DNA from 3 places in the Alkalihalobacillus sp. R86527 genome. Region 3 is predicted to be linked to each of the others. Evidence: predicted binding sites of a transcription regulator. Region 3 holds the regulator's gene; each other region holds the start of a gene.
What was found. The regulator LexA, encoded in region 3, represses DNA repair genes until DNA is damaged. The targets are predictions, from matches to a motif close to CGAACATATGTTCG.

Region 1 (6,809 bases), 1.4 Mb from region 3:
AAAATTTTAAAGTAAGCGTTTTCTTATATTTTTTCTTGATATTCGGCCATAATCTACGATTTCACCATCTACTTCAACTACCGGAATCATCACCATAAACTTCTCAAGCAATGCATCGTTCTGATAGATATCTACTGATTCGATCGTGAAATCCACTTCAGTTTGAAGATCCTCAAGAATCGAATAAGCTTCATCACAAAGAGGGCACGTCTCTTTCGTGTATAACATAACCGTTTTACTCATTACTTAAACCCCTTTCCAATACCATTCTAACCTTTCACAAATAAACCACGCAAAGAAACAGCTGCGTTGCAGCTGTTACCTTGTAGAAACACCCTAGTCTATATTCTCCCTATACCTTAGGAATTTGAATGCTTACTTTCCTGCGGACGAATGCCTATAAAAAACGTTTCCTCATTGATGAGCCAGGTATGTTTAATTCTTCACGATATTTCGCGATTGTTCGTCTCGATACCTTGATACCTTTTTGTATATGAAGAGCCTCCACGATTTTCTGATCGGACAGTGGCTTCTTCTTATCTTCTTGTTCAATAAACTCTTTTATCAATATTTTCACACTAGAGGATGATGTTCCACCATCTGTTTCTCCAGCTAAACGTGAAGTAAACAACTCTTTTAATGCAAATAGACCATGAGGAGTTTGAACATACTTGTTCTTGATCGCTCGACTGACTGTTGATTCATGCACACCTGCTTCAATAGCTACTTCCTTAAGCGTGAATGGCTTCAGTTCGCTGAGTCCCGTTTGAAGAAAGGGACTTTGACGCGCTATGAATACCTCCATAATCGAGCGTAGCGTTTGTTTCCGCTGTTCAATACTCTTTATCAGCCAGTTGACTTGCTGATATTTACCTCTTATATAATGAGCTACTTCGCCTTTTTCAAACGATTGGTAGGCTTTGCTTATTTTCATAGAGGGCAAATCATCATCTAGTAATTTAATCGTGTATGTTCCATCATTCTCTTGAATAATGATGTCCGGGGCAACGTAATGTGTTTTATCCGTATACCACTTTAACCCTGGCCTTGGATCTAGCCTAGCGATAACATCCGATGCTAATTGAATATCCTCAAGGTTCACTTGATATTCTTTTGAAAGCTCTCGAAACTTCCTTTGTGCTAGCGCTTTCAAATTTTCTCTTGCAAGCTTACGAGCAAGCATATCGATAGGCGAAGTGGAATGAATCTGTAAACAAAGACACTCCCCTAAATTACGGCCACCAATTCCTGGCTCAAGTGATTGCAATACATGAACGGCATCTTCAAATTCACGATCAGTCAATCGAAACTGTGAGATAACCTCTTGATCGCGAGTTAGTAAGTATCCAGTTTCATCTATATTATCTATCAAATAATGGATAACCTTTGCTTGGTGATGCGATAGATTCAAACATCGCACTTGTTCATGGAGCTCATCGTTCAAACTTTTTCCTCGTTCTGCTACATAGTCTAGCGGATCAGTGCGTTCGCCCCCGTATGAGTTTTTCAAACGAATGCCTGCTTCCCATGACGGCGTCTGGAGTTCAATAAGAGGATTCTCAAGCGCCTCTTCTTTAATATATTCCATCAACTCTATAGTCGAATATTGAAGAATGGCTATTGCCTGACGCAATTGAGTTGTCATTACGAGTTGCGTTGTCTGTTTTTGTATTAATCCTAATTCCATCGCAATCCCTCCACCTTTATCATACTATATTGATTCAGCTTATGGTATGAGGAAAACGATAATGACCTGAATTTTCAATCATTTACCAAGTTATGTGCCTCCTTTTCATAAAAATAAGCAATGCGCCCACTCAATCCCCTATGATTCGACATACACTGCTATACAGAGAGAAAAAAAGGAGGCAAAAACCATGGATTTAACTGTATATGGTATTGCTTTGCTTCCAATCATCATTGGAATTGTCCAACTTTTTAAGGTGTTTGGTTTTCCGGCTAGGTTTCTTCCTTTGCTTTCAGTTGGGGTAGGAATCGTCATGAGCTATATTTATATTGACCCGGATTTCAAAAAAGCCTTTTTAATTGGACTCTGGCTAGGGTTATGCGCTTCTGGTATGCATTCAGGCTTAAAGCATACGATGAATGGAGCAAGCAAAAAACCAGTTGACCGAGAAAATGACAAGCCCGTTAAGAAGCAATAATCTCTAATTTTCAAGAGTGGACAAGGTTCACTCTTTTTTTTGACTTGTTTTTCTTCTTCAAGATCCAACCAACTAAGCATCTCTTTCACAACGTTATTCAGCTTTGTCGTAACGACCTGAGTTCCGTACACCTTCTTCGCATTCTCAATGGTTTCTATCACTTTAGGTTCAAATTGAATCAATGGCTCGTCTTCTTCTGATTCATTGTACAATTCAACGACCTTCTCAAGTCCCTCAGTAATACGATCGATCGCATCACTTAATGACTTACTTTCTTCACGTTTTACCTTCAACAAAACCCCTACTTTCACCATATTTATAGCCTTAGTGTTTGTCACTTTCAACCAAAAAATCACCTTGCAAAAAAAATACCGTTCACGTATAATAATCCTTGCGCTCAACATATGCGCCCGTAGCTCAGTAGGATAGAGCGGTGGTTTCCGGTACCACGTCTGTCGGGGGTTCGAATCCCTCCGGGCGCACCAATTACATAATTCTAATCCCCTTTCATCTGGAAGGGGATTTTTTGCGTCTTCAACCAATCGGAACGAGTGGGTTCTTGACGTCTCATTCGTCTCATAGTATTGTAATATCAAACATATGTTCTTATAGGCGGTGAAGATCATGTTCCGATTAAATAAAGAGGAAGCAAGTGCTGTTCGGGATTATTTATTGCTTCCTTATGTTAAAAAGGTACTGGAACTCGATGCTGCATGGATTAATCACTCTAAGATGAAGCTTCCACGCCCTTATTTGGAACTGATCAACCAGGCTTTTTCTCTAGCTTCAACAGACCTAAAGGATGCAAAGTCAGTTCTTCATAGGCAAAACATCACTGCTTCAGTTCAGGATACTAAGGAAGATATGGTCGTTTATCTAGTCTACTGTCGCGGATACAACCAAACATATCGGTATACATCAGTCCAAATTAGAAACCTAGTTGAGAGAAGAATTGCAGGCTACTTTTTAACTGATCATCGATTTAAAAAAAGACAGGTTCGTTCTGTTTAAAACGAGTGATAGCGGGGAAAATGGAGGTATGTAGAAGCAGCTAATGAGTAGCTTCAAAATAAATGGTTAAAAAGAACAGCACTTTATTTGACCTATATTGACCTTTTCGGTATGATGAACTTACAGCAACTACATATTTGAATGAATATAAGGGAGGAATTTTTAATGGTATTAATTCCAACGGTTATCGAACAAACAAACCGCGGTGAAAGAGCTTATGACATCTACTCTCGTCTTCTTAAGGACCGCATTATTATGCTTGGAACGGCAATCGACGACAACGTTTCTAACGCAGTCGTAGCACAGCTTCTTTTCCTTGCTGCAGAAGATCCAGACAAAGATATCTCTCTTTACATCAATAGCCCAGGTGGATCAATCACAGCTGGAATGGCAATCTACGATACAATGCAATTCATTAAACCAAAAGTGTCTACCATCTGTATCGGAATGGCTGCATCAATGGGAGCATTCCTACTTGCGGCTGGTGAGCCAGGTAAACGTTATGCTCTTCCAAACAGTGAAGTAATGATTCACCAACCACTAGGTGGTACGCAAGGTCAAGCTTCTGATATTGAAATCCATGCGAAGCGTATTATCCAAATGCGTGAGAAGCTTAACAAAATTCTTGCAGAGCGTACTGGTCAACCTCTAGACACAATCGACCGAGATACTGATCGTGACCGTTTCATGGAAGCAAATGAAGCGAAAGAATACGGCTTGATCGATGAAGTTATGGAGAAAAAAGCATAGTAAACAAAAAGGTTGCCGTCACGGCAACCTTTTTTCTTTAATCTTTTTGAATGAACTCAATGAGAGAGGATACAGCTTCCTCTTCATCATTTCCATCAACTGTAATCACAACAGAAGAGCCAGAGCCTACTGCAAGACTCATGATCCCCATAATACTCTTCGCATTAACTTTTTTACCGTCTTTTTCAAGAAAGATATCGGAGTTATATCGATTTGCCTCTTGTACAAAAAGTGCGGCAGGTCTTGCTTGTAATCCTGTTTCTAACGTAACAACAACTTCTTTTTGAACCACTTTTCCATTCCTCCTTAATTCATAAAGCCTTTATTCTCTTGTAAGAAAGCGCTATCTTAAATAATGAAAAAAAATAAGTATATGCCCTTCTTTATTCATTTATTCAGATTCTCTCAACAGGATTCCATTTAATTTGAATTATAAACTTCATGGATATTTTTATGTTTAAGTAGAATCAAGACGCCTTATAGAAAATCAAGCCCGCACCACTCGCGCAGGCTTTTCTTTTCTAACGCTTATGTTATTGGTTTCCCTGCACGGAGCTTTTCAGCTAACTGGTCGATCTTACGCAGCCTATGATTGATTCCAGACTTACTGATCGCACCTCCAGTTAACATTTCTCCAAGTTCCTTAAGGGTTACATCCTGGTGCTTAACTCTTAGTTCAGCAATTTCTCTTAATTTATCAGGAAGGATTTCTAACCCAACTTCATTCTGAATAAATCGAATGTTTTCCACCTGTCGGAATGCAGCACCAACTGTTTTATTTAAATTGGCGGTCTCACAATTCACGATACGATTAACTGAGTTTCGCATATCTTTCATAATTCGTACGTCTTCAAAGTACAGTAGCGCCTGGTGAGCACCTACTACACTTAAAAACTCTGTGATTTTTTCGCCTTCTTTAATATAAACGATATATCCTTTTTTCCGCTCGAGCATTTTGGCATTCAGATCGAACTGATTCATAAGCTCACACAACGACTCGGTATGCTCTTCATACATCGAAAATATCTCTAAATGGTAGGAGGTTTCTGGGTGATTGATCGACCCTCCTGCGAGAAAAGCACCTCTTAAGTATGCCCGTTTGCAACAGGCTCGCTTTGTAAAATCACTCGGGATTGTTCTCGTGAACATGAACGCATTGTCCATAATTCCAAGATCTTCAAGTAGATCTCTTGCTTTAGCAGACACACGAACGATATAGACATTATTCTTCTTGAGACGCATCTTCTTACGTACAAGTAATTCCACATCGTAATTATATAGTCGTTTGATAAGCGTATAAATTCTTCTCGCAATCGCAGCATGTTCAGTGGGAATATTAAGAATCAATTGTCTGTTTCCAAATGATATCGATCCGTTCATCCTGATAAGGGCTGCGAGTTCTGACCTCGAGCAGCACGGTTTACTTTCGAGCTGTGTTAATTCTTTCTTTGTATCGGCAGCAAATGACATCGCTATCCCCCCTTTACCATGCAGGGGCCCATTGACCCATTACCATTATTTCTTCTTTTCTAATAAAGATAATAGAATAGAAGAGATTTTAATGGCATCGTGACGTACATACTTCTCATCATATTGAATAATTTTATCACTGATTACTTCAAAACCAAAGCTCTTTAGCCTATTTTCGTCATATTGCACAACTTCTGCATGCTCTTTTGCATAACGCTTTGCGTAATAGGGTGGAATTACTTGTTTGTTTACAATAATCGTTTCAATAAGTTTGTGGTCAATATGATCAATGAGTGCCTGTACATGGTCACTTGCAGTATAATTTTCTGTTTCACCTTGCTGGGTCATTACGTTACACACATACACTTTACGAGCATTGGATTGACTAATTTCATCTGCAATACCAGGAACAAGCAAGTTTGGTAGTATGCTCGTATAAAGACTACCTGGTCCAAGCACGATTAAATCAGCGTTTCGAATCGCATCCAAAGAGTCTGGCAAAGCTTTTATTCCAGGAGGTGATAGAAAAACTTTCTTAATGGTTTTATTCATTTTCGGAATTTGAGATTCACCTTTTACGAACGTTCCATCTCGCATTTCAGCATGTAGGACCACACTTTGATTCGAAGCTGGAAGGACTTTCCCTCGCACATTAAGAACGCGACACATCTCCCGAACGCCTTGGACGAAGTCTCCCGTAATGTCCGTCATAGCAGCTAGCATGAGATTTCCAAGTGAATGACCTGATAACCCGTTACCATTTTTGAAACGATGCTGCATTAAGCCTTCTAACAATGGTTCGACCTCAGCTAAGGCAGTTATTACGTTTCGCACATCACCAGGTGGAGGGATATCAAACTCATCACGTAAGCGACCAGAGCTCCCACCATCATCAGCTACAGTGACGATAGCCGTAATATCGACTGGGAATGTCTTAAGTCCACGAAGCAATACCGAAAGGCCGGTGCCTCCACCAATTACAACAACCTTCGGAAGTTTTGTGTCTGTCATATTATTTGCGACCCTTTCCTTTTTCAATATCCCTGTGTGTAATATTCGTTCGATATTCTGATTCAAAATGATGGCCGATGTGTTCCGCGAAAGCAACAGATCGATGCTTTCCTCCAGTACATCCAATGCCGATGACAAGCTGACTTTTGCCTTCCCTTTTATATTGCGGAAGCATGTATGCCAGCATATCGATTAGCTTATTCAAAAACGTCTGTGTTTCTTTCCACTTAAATACATAATTCGATACTTCTTCATCTACTCCTGTTTTGGGACGCAAGTGGTCAACATAATGAGGATTAGGTAAAAATCGAATGTCGAAAACGAGGTCAGCGTCAATTGGAATGCCGTATTTAAAACCAAAAGACATCACATTTACACCAAAGTTTTCTTTTTCATTTGAGG
Region 2 (6,809 bases), 520 kb from region 3:
GGAAAATTCCACAAGTGAAGAAACCGCTAACCTTATCATCGATTTATTGGACTCATTGATTGAATTTCTATATATACTCCCTCAAAAAATCGTTCATCTTCAAAAGCAAATTGAAGAATAAAGAAACCAGGCCTGTCATAGACGACGGCCTGGTTTCTTTTAATGTTCTACTGTGGACTCTTTTCGAAATGAAGGATAATTTATACCAATCGCAATGATACCCGCTACTGCCGTTAGGATTGGATAAATCGAATAAGGGATGAGTGCTAATGGCGAAATCGAGGCTAAGCCGGCTGCTGCTAGCAACTGTGCTCCATATGGCAACATTCCTTGAACACTTCCAGAAAAGATATCAAGTATACTTGCAGACTTCCTAGCATCAACATGATATTTCTCTGATATATTCTTTGCAAGTGGTCCCCCCATAATGATAGATATCGTGTTATTTGCCGTTGATAAATCAAGAATCGTTGCAAGTCCAGCAATACCGAACTCTGCTCCTTTTCGTGATTTCACTCGATTAAGGATTTTATCAAGAACGTACTGAACGCCTCCATTGTATCGGATTACTTCAATCATTCCCCCAATAATCAGCGCAATCATAGCAAGGTCTTCCATTCCTTTAATCCCATCAGTAACGGTAGATACTAGGCCGTTCAGACCAAAAGTACCGTTAAATAAGCCTACCGCCCCTGCAAACAACGTTCCACTAACGAGTACAATAAGCACATTGATTCCTACAATGGCTGCTATTAATACCCCAATGTAAGGTAACACGGTGATTAAATCAAATGATTTCCCGCCGTCTAGTGATGCCTTTTCTCCCATTGTTAAAAATCCATAAATGATAGCAGTAATAATGGCAGCCGGCAGGACGATGAAAAAGTTCACTTTAAATTTATCTTTCATCTTTGTATTTTGTGTTCGGACAGCTGCAATTGTCGTATCCGATATCATGGAAAGGTTATCTCCAAACATTGCACCACCGATAACGGCAGATAAAGTAAGAGCTACCGAAATACCCGTTTGCTCTGCAATCCCGATTCCAATTGGCGCTAACGCTACAATTGTCCCCATCGAGGTCCCCATTGATATCGATATAAAACACCCGATCAAAAACAAGCCAACAACGAGAAGACTTGCAGGTAATAGAGAGATACCCAGATTTACAATCGAATCTACAGCCCCTATTTTTTTCGCTGTTTCAGCAAAGGCTCCTGCTAATAGAAAGACAAGGATCATTAAGATGATATTAGAGTTTCCTGCTCCTCGACAAAAAACTTCTACTTTCTTCATAAAGCTTTCTTTTCGATTCATTGAGAGCGCAACTCCTGCAGCAATCAATGAGGCAAGCACAACTGGCATGCTATAAAAATCTTTCGTTACAACTGCTGTCCCAATAAAAAGCAAAATAAATATACCAAGCGGGATCAGCGCGAAGCCATTCCCTTTTATTTCTTTTTCCATTACACTTACTCCTTATTAGTTAATTTGTAGCAATCAAAAAAGCCCACTTCAAGAGAAGAGGGCTCTACTCTTATCTCTCAAGATTTCTCTTGCTGGAAGCAGCACCTTTCTGATTGTCAGAGGTTGCTGAAGCTTCTCAGGGCCAGTTCCCTCCGCTTCTCTTGATAAGAACTATTCGATTATTAGTGTTATGAAGTTTATCACGCATTATTCTTCTTCGTCAATAATAAAGTCGAATCGTGTCATTTATCGACTCGCTACAAGTGAGCTACCTTTGAATAAAGGTATGGATGTCGCTTAAAATGGAATGCGGTTGCTCTTCAGGAAGTAAATGACCTGTCTTTTCATACACGATCAACTCAGAATTCGGAAGATCCTCCGCTAATCGTTTGCCAATTTGCAACGGTACAACTCTATCGTGTTCCCCCCATATCAATAAACTCGGGGTTTTGATGTTTCTTAACTCTTCTTGAGAAAGGTCTCCTTCTCTATCTCGAATCATGCGTACAAGCGAGCGGAAAATACCCTCATTAAAGAAAGGCTGAACATACCCGTCTACCATTTCTTCATCGATTAAATCAGGATCGTACACACAATTCATGAGATTTCCCTTCGCTCCTTTACGCGAAAGCCATCGTTTTAAATACATTGAGAAAAAAGGCAAATAAGATGAATATACGAGACTCTGTTTGGCCTTTTCAAGATAGCCTGAACTACAAAGTAGTATATTTTTCTTAATAAGGTTCTCATTTAAGCCTGATGCTCTCAGTGCCACTTGCCCCCCCATCGAATGACCGATCATAATCGTTTCTTCAACACTTAACCGTTCAAGTAGTTCGATTACTACTTCTGCGAAGTTTTGATAAGAATGAACAAAACGACTGGATTTTTCACTTCTTCCAAATGGCGGAAGATCAATGGCTACAACAGTGTAGTACTTTGAAAGCAAGGGGATAAGCTTTCGATAACTGAACGTTGAGGACAAAAACCCATGCAATAACGTTAATACAGGACGATCGGAAGTAACTTCATTCTTATGATACTCATAATGAATATCGATCCCTTTAATATTTTCTTTATAATGTTTGAGGTTCTGAGCAGCTAGCATCTCACACTTCACTCCGTATAATAGTTTGTACGTATTTTACCCCTTTTCGCTAAGGAAAAACGTTTTCTATTTTGGAGAGTGTTACCAGCCACCGCTACTCTTCTCCTACATGCACGAGATTTTCGAAAGAGATGGTTTGTCTCTTCTCACTCATATCAACAATTCGTAATTCCATATTAAGCTGGTCTATATAATGAACATATCCTTTCACTACGTTTGTCATACCTTTTTGGAAGTAGTGAAAAGTAAGAGACCGATGAAACTCCATCGCTTCACATATAATATCGTTCATTTCCTCGATTTTCTGTTCATCGAGCTCAGGTTTTTGGCTTTTTCGGTCTTCTTCCTTCCATTCTCTCAGCTCTTTAACATGCTCTGGCAACATCATTGATGTCCACTTGATATTTCCTCGATCACGAATCACCTAAGCTCAACCCCTTCCTATGCTTTGTGACCTCCGACAAGTTTACTTCGATGCAATGCTGTACCAGCCTTTGTGTAGGAAACAGCTCGAAGCAAAGCATCAGAACCATACTTCTCTCTTATAGAATCCATGACATAGCCAAGGTCTCGTTGCTTTGGTCGTTTCATATTGAAAAGGTCAAGCTGCACTTCTTCATCTTCACAAATATTTGAAAGGGCAATTGATATTTTCCGCACCGTTTTCCCTCCATAAAACTCCTGAAAGAGCTGCAAACAGACGTCGTAAATTTCAAGTGTGATCGAAGTTGGACTGTCGATACTTCTCGACCTATGAAAGCCTCCACCTCCTTCGTCTTTACTATAGCCAATCCCAAGACTAATCGTACGCCCCGCTTTTCCAGCTCTTCTCGCGCGCCTCGCTACCTCTTCACTCATTTCTAAGATCACGTGTTTGACTTCTTTTTGTTCATGATAATCTCTAAGTAGAATCTGACTTTTACCAAAGCTGATTTGCCCTTGCATAATCGGAGCCCCAATTTCAGAAAGATCCACTCCCCAGGCGTGATGATAAAGCTGGTTGCCCATCACCCCGAATTTCTGTTCAAGAAGATGCAAAGGGTATTTTGCCAGTTGCTCGACATTCATAATGCCCATTCGATTTAGCGTGCGCTCAAGGCGCGGTCCAATTCCCCACATTTTACTAAGGGGAGAGATGGACCAAACCTTCTCAGGAATATCCGCATACGTCCACTCAGCAACTCCATACTTCTTCGCCTCTAAATCAAGACAGAGCTTTGCCAGCAACATGTTGGGCCCAATTCCAATCGCACAAGGTAGACCAAATGTTTCACTGATCTCTGCCCTAATCTTATTAGCTGCCTCAAAACGCCCTCCCCAGAGACGTTCCGTTCCATCAATTTGCAGAAAAGATTCGTCCACGCTATACGTGTGAATACATTCTTTTGGAACGTAGCGATGAAAGAGCCTTGTAATCTCCATCGATTGCTTTAAATAGGAGGACATCCTTGCATTTACGATATGAATCCGAGAATCATTCGGAATTTCAAAAAGCCTATTTCCTGTTCGTATATTAAAGTCTCTTTTCAATGCGGGTGAAGCCGCTAAAACCACACTACCTTGACGTTCTGTATCACCCACTACAGCAAGATAGCATGTTAATGGATCTAACCCCATCTCAACTGCCGAGCAGCTCGCATAAAAGCTTTTCATATCGACACACAAAATGGTTTTCTTTTGAAACGTTGAATAATCCATCCCCACCACTCCTTTCAAGTCCTGAATAAGAACACTAGTTCTATATATCTATACCCGTATTTTACCCGAATATACGTTCGTATATCAATAAGTACTTTCTTCCAACGCGTAAAATTCGCTAGAAATTATGTTGAGAAGTCATTTCCACATTTTTCAAAAGAAAAAGTGGCTCTCAATAAAAAAAGAGCAACTAGATCTTAAAACCCAGACGCTCCTTTTCTTTAGTGCTGATAGCCTATTTCACCTTAACTTATGATAGGTCATAAACACCATAATTATCTAAATTGTTTGAATATTTTTCATATTGTGTTAATCTTTTCTCATCTGATAAAAGGAGGATTTACATGAAGAAGAAAAAATTATTAGCACTAGGACTATCAGCAGGTCTGGTAGGAAGTATGTTAGCTCCGTCGGGGTCACTTGCAACAAACTTACATAATGATAAAGGGACCCCCTCATTTGTATCAGGACAATTAACAAAGGCATCTTCAAAAAATCCTAACGAAGTGTTGTTTGATTACTTAAACGAAAACAAAAGCTACTACAAATTCAGTGGTGCTACAGCAGAGCAATCATTTAAGATTTTATCAACCGAGAAAGATCAACTTGGATATACTGTATTTCGTCTTCAACAGTTACATAAAGGAACACCAGTTTACGGATCTACTCAAACAGTTCATGTTAATAAAGATGGCGTATTAACAGCTGTATCAGGGAAAGTGATTTCAGATCTTGGGTCGAAGAAAGAACAACTAAAGAAGGAAACTAAGTTTAAAAAGCAGGATGCTATAAAGAAAGCAGAAGCGGCACTTGGTTTCACCCCAGACTATGAGCAAAAACCAGAATCGACTCTTGTCGTGTATCCACAAGGGAATTCTGCTAGCTACGCCTATCACGTAACACTGAATTTCTTATCACCTGAGCCAGGAAACTGGAATTATGTTGTAGATGCAGTAACTGGGGAGATCCTAACGAGTTTTAACGCGCTTCACGAAGCGAAAAAAGAAGGAGTAGGTAAGCCAGGTGGTGGTGGTGGCTCTGACGTTACTGGAACGATTACAACCGGAACGGGTACTGGTGTGCTTGGAGACACTAAATCATTTAATACACTCCTCTCCTCTTCTACTTACTATTTGAAAGATACAACAAGAGGTGGCGGCGTCTTCACTTATGATGCATCAAACCGCCAAAAGTTGCCTGGGTCGCTGTGGTCAGACTCGGATAATGAATTTCATGCTAGTTACGATGGCGCAGCTGTAGATGCACATTACTATGCGAGCGCTACTTATGATTATTATAAAGAAGTATTCAACAGAGATAGTTATGATGGCAACGGAGCACCATTAGAGTCGACAGTACACTACGGACGAGACTATAACAATGCATTTTGGAATGGAAGTCAAATGGTTTACGGAGACGGTGATGGTTCTACATTCGTTGCACTATCAGGAGGAGAAGATGTTGTTGCTCATGAACTTACACACGCGGTAACGAACACAACAGCGGACCTCATTTATCAGAACGAATCTGGTGCACTAAATGAATCGATGTCTGATGTATTCGGAACGCTGGTTGAATACCATGATAACAACAATCCAGATTGGCTAATTGGGGAAGATATTTATACACCAGGAACATCTGGAGATGCTCTTCGCTCAATGTCAGACCCAACTCAGTTTGGAGATCCAGCTCATTATTCTGAACGCTATACCGGGACACAGGATAATGGTGGTGTTCATATCAATAGCGGCATCATGAACAAGGCTGCTTATCTGTTAAGCGAAGGCGGAACATTTTATGGTGTGACAGTTTCAGGTATTGGAAAAGACAAGCTCGGCGCTATCTACTATCGTACGTTGACTCAATATCTAACATCTTCTTCAGATTTCAGCCATATGCGCTCTTCTGCTGTACAAGCTGCTACAGACCTATATGGTGCAAGTAGTCCGGAAGTACAATCGGTTAACAAAGCATTTGAGGCAGTTGGCGTTCAATAGTTTGATGTATGATGTACAGGTAGCTTTTTTCTAAAGCTACCTGTTTTCATGTTTCATCACCAGGAAAGCGGGAATGAATGATGACGTTAGGAAATGCTAGGAGGTTTCTTATGCAACTATTCAAAGAAGATGCATTAAAACAGCAGCATATCATCATAACTGGCGCTACCGGTGGCATCGGGTATGCAACAGCAAAGGTAGCTGTGCAAGCAGGGGCAATAATATCGATTACAGGGCGTAACGAAGAAAAGCTAGCACAACTTCAAAAAGAATGTGAGACCTTAGTGGAGGGTGCAGAGGTCACTACTATTGTAGCTGACTTAACAAATGAAGATGATCGCTCAAACCTAGTGCAGAAAGCAGTTAAAGAAAATGGTCCGATCACCGGTCTCATAAATTCAGCTGGTATTGGAGGCGGAGATATTATTGATCGCTTAACAGAGGACGATTTACGAAAGGTGATGGAGCTTAACTACACTGCGACAGTGCTACTCACTCAGCTCGTATATAACCATATGCGTAACAAAGATCAAAAAGGC
Region 3 (6,809 bases):
TTGTTTTTTGAGTGGATTTAGCCATCCATATTTGTTTGATTGATGATCAATGGCGAAAAATGTAGGAGAAAGCTTTCTAAGCACCTCAAAAAAGATTGTTTCCGCTTCATATGTACCATTTGAATAAATATTGATCTTATTTTGATTTACGAAAAGCGATCCATCACTCTTCGATTGTAATATCGTTAAACAATGACCCCCATTACGATATTCATAATTACGAAAACCACCGAACTCCGTCACAAGGTATCTATTCACATCAATAACGGGTATGGACTCTGTAATGAAATCAATTTGTTTATCTAATAGTTCTTTTGTTTCTTTTTGTACAGTGAGCTTTCTTTCATTGAATAATTGAAATAACAGGAGTTCTTTGCCACCATATTGAACAGCAACTTCTTGTTTGATCAAGTGCATTTCATAGTGCCTCATACCAATTCCTCCTGTCTACCTTGTGTTTTAAACAATAGTATACAGTAACCTTCATAAGATGATTGTCTATACCTGTAGTACAGCTTTCACTAGTTTTGTCGAAATCAAAAAACCTGTACTATAACAAATTTGTTATAGTACAGGTTTACTTTACGCCATGCTCGGTAAGTCGCAAAGCACGCCACCGCACTTCGCATCATAATCTAATTTCATTCGATCAACAAACCATTGATCGCCAGGCTTTACGAAATAAGTGATTCCTCCAACTTCTTTCTTAAAGTCGTCTGTTGCTGGCCTATCAGACATTACACCTAGTGAAAAGCCACCGCTATCTCCACTCCCAGCGTATCTTACAAACAGTCTCAAACAATCACCTTGATTAAGCTCCATTTCACTCTTATAAAATTCAGCCGCTGAATCAGTTACTACAAACATCCTATCCATCCTCTCTCTTTGTTATATAATAACTTGTTATAGTACAGTATAACGAATATTCGAAAAATTGCAACCAAAAAAATAGCCTAATTTTGCGAAATGCAAAATTAGGCTATTTTTACTGTATCGGACCTCTATTTTTCTTACTTTCTTTTAACTTATCAGGTGTAACATCCTCGCCTGTCTCATCAACTACTTTGACGGAATGCAATTGATTTTCAAAAGATGATCGCAGGCTTTGTAAATATTCCTGACGAAGATCTTGTTGTTCCTTTTTCTCTTGTTCTGTAAGTTGAGACTCTTTTGATTTTCTAGATAACTCGTTAATTCGTTTTATTTTATCCTGTGATAACATACAGAAATAACTCCTTTATAACATCTAATTATCTTCATCCTAACGTAAGTCGTAACCACAGACAAGTTTATAGCTTCTGTTCTTGTTCGTCAACATGCTCCTTATAGCGCCTATGAACCGTTGCTTTAGAAGCTTCGTAGCCAAATCCTTTTAAAGTCGCAGCAATTTCATGGAAAGTTAATCCTCTATTTCTGAGATTAACAATTTCTTCAATAGGAACACTTTTGCGTTCCCTCCCACCATAATGTTGGTCCTTTAAGTTTCGTTCTGGTTTATACCCTTCTCTTACTGCCTTTTCCATTCCTCGTTTAATTTTGAGGTTATGTAGCTTTCTTTGGAACTCCTCAACGATACTAACAATCTCAAGAACCATCGAATCAGCTTCTGAAAGCTGTAGCTCACCATTCTGGTTAACTGTATAAATTGTTCCTCCATATTTATGGATAGCATGAAGCAGAGCGATTTTTGCATTTCCACGCCCTAGTCTCGTCTCATCTTGAATAAGAAGCACTTCTGCTACTCCTTCTTTTAACATATCTAAAACTTCAAGAATCCCATTTCGATCAATATCATATCCACTATGTTTCTCTTCGATCATTTTGTGGATCGTAAAACCTGATTGAGCTGCAAATTTCTGCAATTCTTCTTTTTGCCTGGCAAGAGATGACTCCTGCGTTTCTTTCTTGGTGCTTACCCGGCAATAAATAATAGCATTCATTCTTTTTCCTTTACCCCCAGCGCTGTTGCATTTGCCTCAACAGGAATAATGAGTGTATCTCCTGCTGTAATCCAATTTGCATCTATATTGTTCGCTTCTTCTACCCAGCTGATAAATTTACGGTCGGACATATCGTGTGCTTCACGATATTCCTCTGCGATTTCAAGAACAGTATCTCCGTGCTCTAACTCAACCTTAGTATACCGATCATACCCTTCAGCAGCTGCTGCTCTCAATGATACAAACACGATTATTAAAACGGCCACAAAAGATATAATGACAAGAAAATCAACTCCAGACAAGCCTCTAGCCTGTTTTCTCATCCCAATCACCCCGAATACGAATATTTGTTCTGGTTTTAGTATAAACAGAACCCCTGTTCGTGTCAACTGTATTTTCGAACTTATGTTTGTATGCGAACAAAAATTCTGGTATACTACTAACAAATAGATAGATTGGAACGAGGTGCCAGATATATGAAACTATCAAAGCGTCAGCAGGACATTCTGGACTTTATCAAAGTCGAAGTGAAACAAAAGGGTTATCCACCCTCCGTTAGAGAAATCGGTGAAGCCGTTGGACTAGCTTCTAGCTCCACTGTTCACGGACACCTGGCAAGACTTGAAAAAAAAGGTTATATTCGAAGAGACCCAACGAAACCGCGTGCTATCGAAGTACTCGGACTAGAGGAAACGATCGATATTCCTCGTCCTGAAACGGTGAACATTCCTGTCATCGGTAAAGTAACCGCTGGTCAACCGATTACGGCGATTGAGAATGTTGAAGAGTACTTTCCTCTTCCTGAACATTTTGTTCAAGATGACGAGCACACGTTCATGCTGATCATCGAAGGTGACAGTATGATTGAAGCTGGTATTTATAATGGAGACATGGTTATAGTCAAACAACAGCCTACCGCGAACAACGGTGATATCGTCGTTGCTATGACAGAAGATAGCGAAGCAACAGTAAAGCGTTTCTTCAAAGAAAGCAACTACTTCCGTCTCCAGCCAGAAAATTCATCTATGGAACCAATCATTCTTGATTCAGTTTCCATTTTAGGTAAAGTTGTAGGAGTGTTCCGTTCGATTCACTAGAAGCGCAGAAAACTGCGTTTCTTTTTTTTGTTCAAAAACATTAGTATCTATTAAAAAGATGAATCCTTTCTTTGTTTCTTTTCGTATAATCAGGAAAACAGGTATCGAAGAAAGGATTGAGAAACATGCTTAAGAAATTTCTAGCAAGTGTTGGAATAGGTGCTGCGAAAGTTGATACGCAGCTAGAAAAAGACTATTTTGTACCCGGGGAAAACGTTCATGGAAAAGTAGTCTTAACAGGGGGAGATGTCGAACAATCGATTGATTCCATTCATATTTTTCTCATGACGGAAGCAATCCGCGAAGTTGACGATAAGAAGGTAAGAGAAAAAGTAGCTTTAGAAAAATATCAAATACCCACTCAAGAAACGATAAAGGAAAGAGAAATAAAAGAAATTCCTTTTTCCATTCAGCTTCCTTATCATACACCCGCTTCATTTGGAAGACTTCCAGTGTGGTTTGAAACTGGTCTAGACATTCCGATGGCACTGGATCCAAAAGATCGAGATCTCATCCAAGTGTCTCCACATCCATCTATCAAAAAAGTGATCGAAGCATTGGAAAGTTACCTTGGCTTTCATGTTAAGAAAGTTGAAATGGAACAATCAAAACGCTATGGCTATGTTCAAGAATTTGAATTTACGCCTAGTGGTGAGTATCGTGCTTACTTAGATGAACTTGAAGCGATTTTCTTTTTAGATGATAACTATTTAGATGTTTTGCTTGAAGTTGATCGCCGTGCGCGTGGATTAGGCGGACTCTTTGCTGAAGCTCTAGAAATGGACGAAAGCGTTGCGAAAGTGAGACTATCGAACGAAGAGCTCAACGGTCCTTTAGACGTTATTGCTCAGAAGCTACAGCAAAAAATTGATCAGTACAAAAATAATTAGAACGCAAATACCTAACACAAAACAGCCTAGGACATCGACCTAAGCTGTTTTATTTATTATAGTGAGTTTATATGAGAGACCTAATCATTTAAAGTAGGCTCTTCCCCTACTCACATTCACAAAGCATTCGCACTCTCTTTATGTTCTATTATCAAATCAAAATATTGCAGTGCGAGATCTGAAAGTTCGAACTGATCTTTCTCCCATGTCTTTTCGAGAAATATCTTTGCAACCGCTCGTTTTCTTGCTCCTCCTAACTCAGCGTCTTGTAACGCAATCACACTTTCATAAATAGCTGTCATCAAATTCGCTATTCGCTTACAGTGCAGCGTTTGCCGAGCTTCATCCATTTTCATTAGCTGAGTAATTTTCTCATCAAGTTGCTTCATTCCTTCATGGACAAGTGCTTTCTCTCCTACCTCACCTGGAAGCATTTCTAAGTCATGGGTTACCTTTTTGATAAATAATTTGTGAACGTTGTACTTTGCAATTAACCTTAATACTTCTAAACCTAAGATATTCGCCGTTCCTTCCCACACTGTTAACACTTGAGCATCTCTTAGTAATCTCGGGGTGACAAAGTCTTCGATGTAGCCGTTACCGCCGTGTATTTCAATTGCTTCATGCGCAAATTGAACCGCTTGTTCCGCTGATTCTTTTTTCACAAGAGCAATGAGTAATCGATTTAAAGCTTTATCTTCTTTTGTTATGTGTTCGCTTTTATCCATAACTCGATCAAAAAGCTTAATTGCAGAAAAAACACTGCTGAGTTCTACTTCTTGTTTCACTTTCATATTTACTAAACTCTCTTTAATCATGGGAAAATCTTTTAACTGCTTTCGAAAGGCTTCTCTTTTGTACGCATACTGTTTCGCTTCAAGAAACGAACGCTGCATGATACCAACTGAAGCAATCGCATTGCACAAACGAGACAAGTTTAGCGCTTCGATCATGTAATAAAACCCTCTGCTCGGATCCCCTACTAGATAGCCTTTCGATCCATCAAACACAACTTCTGCTGAAGGAACTGCTCTCACTCCAAGCTTATCTTTTAACCTCCTTATACTTAGTTCGTTTACATTTCCGTGATCTTTTCTCCATGGTACTAGAAATAGACTTAACCCCTTCGTCCCTATTGGTGCACCTTCACATCTTGCAAGTACCATCGCAACTCCACACGTACCGGCATTACTCGCAAAATACTTCTCTCCGTAGAGTGTATAGTGATCTCCTTCTTTAATCGCTTTCGTTTCATTCGCTCCAACATCCGACCCACCTTGTCGCTCTGTTAAAAACGTAGCTCCTTCATAAAGCTCGGTTTCACCAGTCGACAGAACGTGAGGCAGAAACTTCTTCTTTAACTCTTCCTCTCCGTAATGATCAAGAAGATAGGCCGTAGCCATCGTTAACGTTACGGGACAATAAAACCCTGGTTCTGACTGCGATATTAAATATCCTTGCGCATAAGAATAAAGATAGTTTCCTCTTCGCCCTAGTTCCGGAATTTCTTTATGTACATACGCTACGATTCCACGGTTATAGGTCTCTTCCACCGTTTTTTTGTATCCTTCATTCACCCAGACTTCAGAAATATCGTTACCCATCTTATCGTACTTAATGAGTTTTGGCTGCCCTTCCCTGTCCGTATGCACCGCTCTTTCATCAATTACGGTCCCACACCGTTCACCGAAATCTGCAAGCTCTTTTTCTGCCCACTTATAAAAATCCTGATCTAGATAGCGCTTTAATAAAAATGATAGGTTTGGATCTTCTTGATAAAAATTCATCTCAAATATGCTCCTCACGCTATTTTATTTAAATTTTCTGATATTTTAAGTTTACCTCATCTCATTTACTTGGTCCATTACATGTTCGTAATAAGAAAACACAGAACTCTTTTGAAGAGTCCTGTGCTATATTTACTTCACCTCATAATGAAGCTGAGCGAACTGGCCATATTGTTTGACGTCTTTCAGGAAGAGGTCTAACTCTATTTCTGATTCTTTAAACAACGGAATGCCTTTTCCAATTAATGAAGGCGCGATCGAGATAATAAACTCATCAACTAGTTTTTCACGCATAAGCGTATAGATGATCTCACTGCCTCCAACAAGCCAGATCGTCTTTCCATCTTGTTGTTTCAGTTCACGAGTGAATGTTGCAATGTCTTCATTGATGAACGTCACGTGATCGGTATTTTCTACTGGTGTCTTTGTAAATACGTAACTTTCGATTCCCTTATAGGGATAATTTTCTTTTTCCTGTTCCATCACCCAATCGTACGTCCTTCGACCGATCAGAACAGTATCCACGGATTCGTAGAAATCTGTATACCCAGCGTCCCCTTCAATTTCTCCTCGAAACAACCAGTCTAATGAATCCTCGGTAGTCGCGATATAACCATCGAGGCTAGTTGCTATGTACACGCTCAGTTTTCTGTTGTTCACTATGTTAACCTCCTTACAGCATCTTTTCCACATACTAGTTTAACCAATCTTCCTAATCGAAACCAGCTAAACAACTAGATTTTTAATTCCAAAAAAACTCCTAAACACCATTGGTGTTTAGGAGCTTTAGAAAAATACTTAATAAGTCGTCATATATTGTTCGCGTTCCCAAGGGTGTACTTGTGTACGGAACATATCCCACTCGATTTCTTTCGCTTCGATAAAGTGCTCTGATGCGTGCTCACCGAGAGCGTTCATCATGACTTCATCCTTCTTAAGCAATTCAAGTGCGTCGTATAATGTTGCTGGAAGGTCAGTGATGCCTTCTGCTACACGCTCATCTTTGTCCATCACGTAGATGTTACGCTCTGTTGGAGCTTGAGGAGTCATTTTGTTCTTGATACCGTCAAGTCCAGCTGCAAGAAGAGCTGCCAT

Region 1: SJY16_RS03835 (YhjD family protein) is a predicted target of LexA. The motif match lies at 2,759-2,772, and genes of this name have one in related genera.
Region 2: SJY16_RS08130 (Y-family DNA polymerase) is a predicted target of LexA. The motif match lies at 4,340-4,353, and genes of this name have one in related genera.

What each region holds. Positions count from the first base shown of each region.
Region 1 covers NZ_JAXHBW010000001.1:757,064-763,872, reverse strand. The annotation lists gene SJY16_RS03855 (glutaredoxin family protein) at 7-243, opposite strand; gene rpoN (RNA polymerase factor sigma-54) at 398-1,687, opposite strand; gene SJY16_RS03845 (hypothetical protein) at 2,012-2,503, opposite strand; tRNA gene SJY16_RS03840 (tRNA-Arg) at 2,572-2,650, shown strand; gene SJY16_RS03835 (YhjD family protein) at 2,790-3,176, shown strand; gene clpP (ATP-dependent Clp endopeptidase proteolytic subunit ClpP) at 3,342-3,926, shown strand; gene SJY16_RS03825 (HPr family phosphocarrier protein) at 3,964-4,218, opposite strand; gene whiA (DNA-binding protein WhiA) at 4,455-5,396, opposite strand; gene SJY16_RS03815 (gluconeogenesis factor YvcK family protein) at 5,442-6,407, opposite strand; gene rapZ (RNase adapter RapZ) at 6,409-6,809, opposite strand, start outside.
Region 2 covers NZ_JAXHBW010000001.1:1,591,940-1,598,748, reverse strand. The annotation lists gene SJY16_RS08150 (hypothetical protein) at 1-121, shown strand, start outside; gene SJY16_RS08145 (Na+/H+ antiporter NhaC family protein) at 160-1,467, opposite strand; SAM riboswitch class I at 1,535-1,638, opposite strand; gene SJY16_RS08140 (alpha/beta fold hydrolase) at 1,736-2,575, opposite strand; gene SJY16_RS08135 (YolD-like family protein) at 2,670-2,999, opposite strand; gene SJY16_RS08130 (Y-family DNA polymerase) at 3,017-4,273, opposite strand; gene SJY16_RS08125 (M4 family metallopeptidase) at 4,618-6,270, shown strand; gene SJY16_RS08120 (SDR family NAD(P)-dependent oxidoreductase) at 6,381-6,809, shown strand, end outside.
Region 3 covers NZ_JAXHBW010000001.1:2,107,190-2,113,998, forward strand. The annotation lists gene sirA (sporulation inhibitor of replication protein SirA) at 1-432, opposite strand, end outside; gene SJY16_RS10790 (HesB/YadR/YfhF family protein) at 583-867, opposite strand; gene SJY16_RS10795 (DUF896 domain-containing protein) at 986-1,222, opposite strand; gene SJY16_RS10800 (YneB family resolvase-like protein) at 1,290-1,940, opposite strand; gene yneA (cell division suppressor protein YneA) at 1,937-2,263, opposite strand; gene lexA (transcriptional repressor LexA) at 2,417-3,037, shown strand; gene SJY16_RS10815 (sporulation protein) at 3,163-3,927, shown strand; gene SJY16_RS10820 (acyl-CoA dehydrogenase family protein) at 4,044-5,732, opposite strand; gene SJY16_RS10825 (dihydrofolate reductase family protein) at 5,847-6,374, opposite strand; gene glnA (type I glutamate--ammonia ligase) at 6,513-6,809, opposite strand, start outside.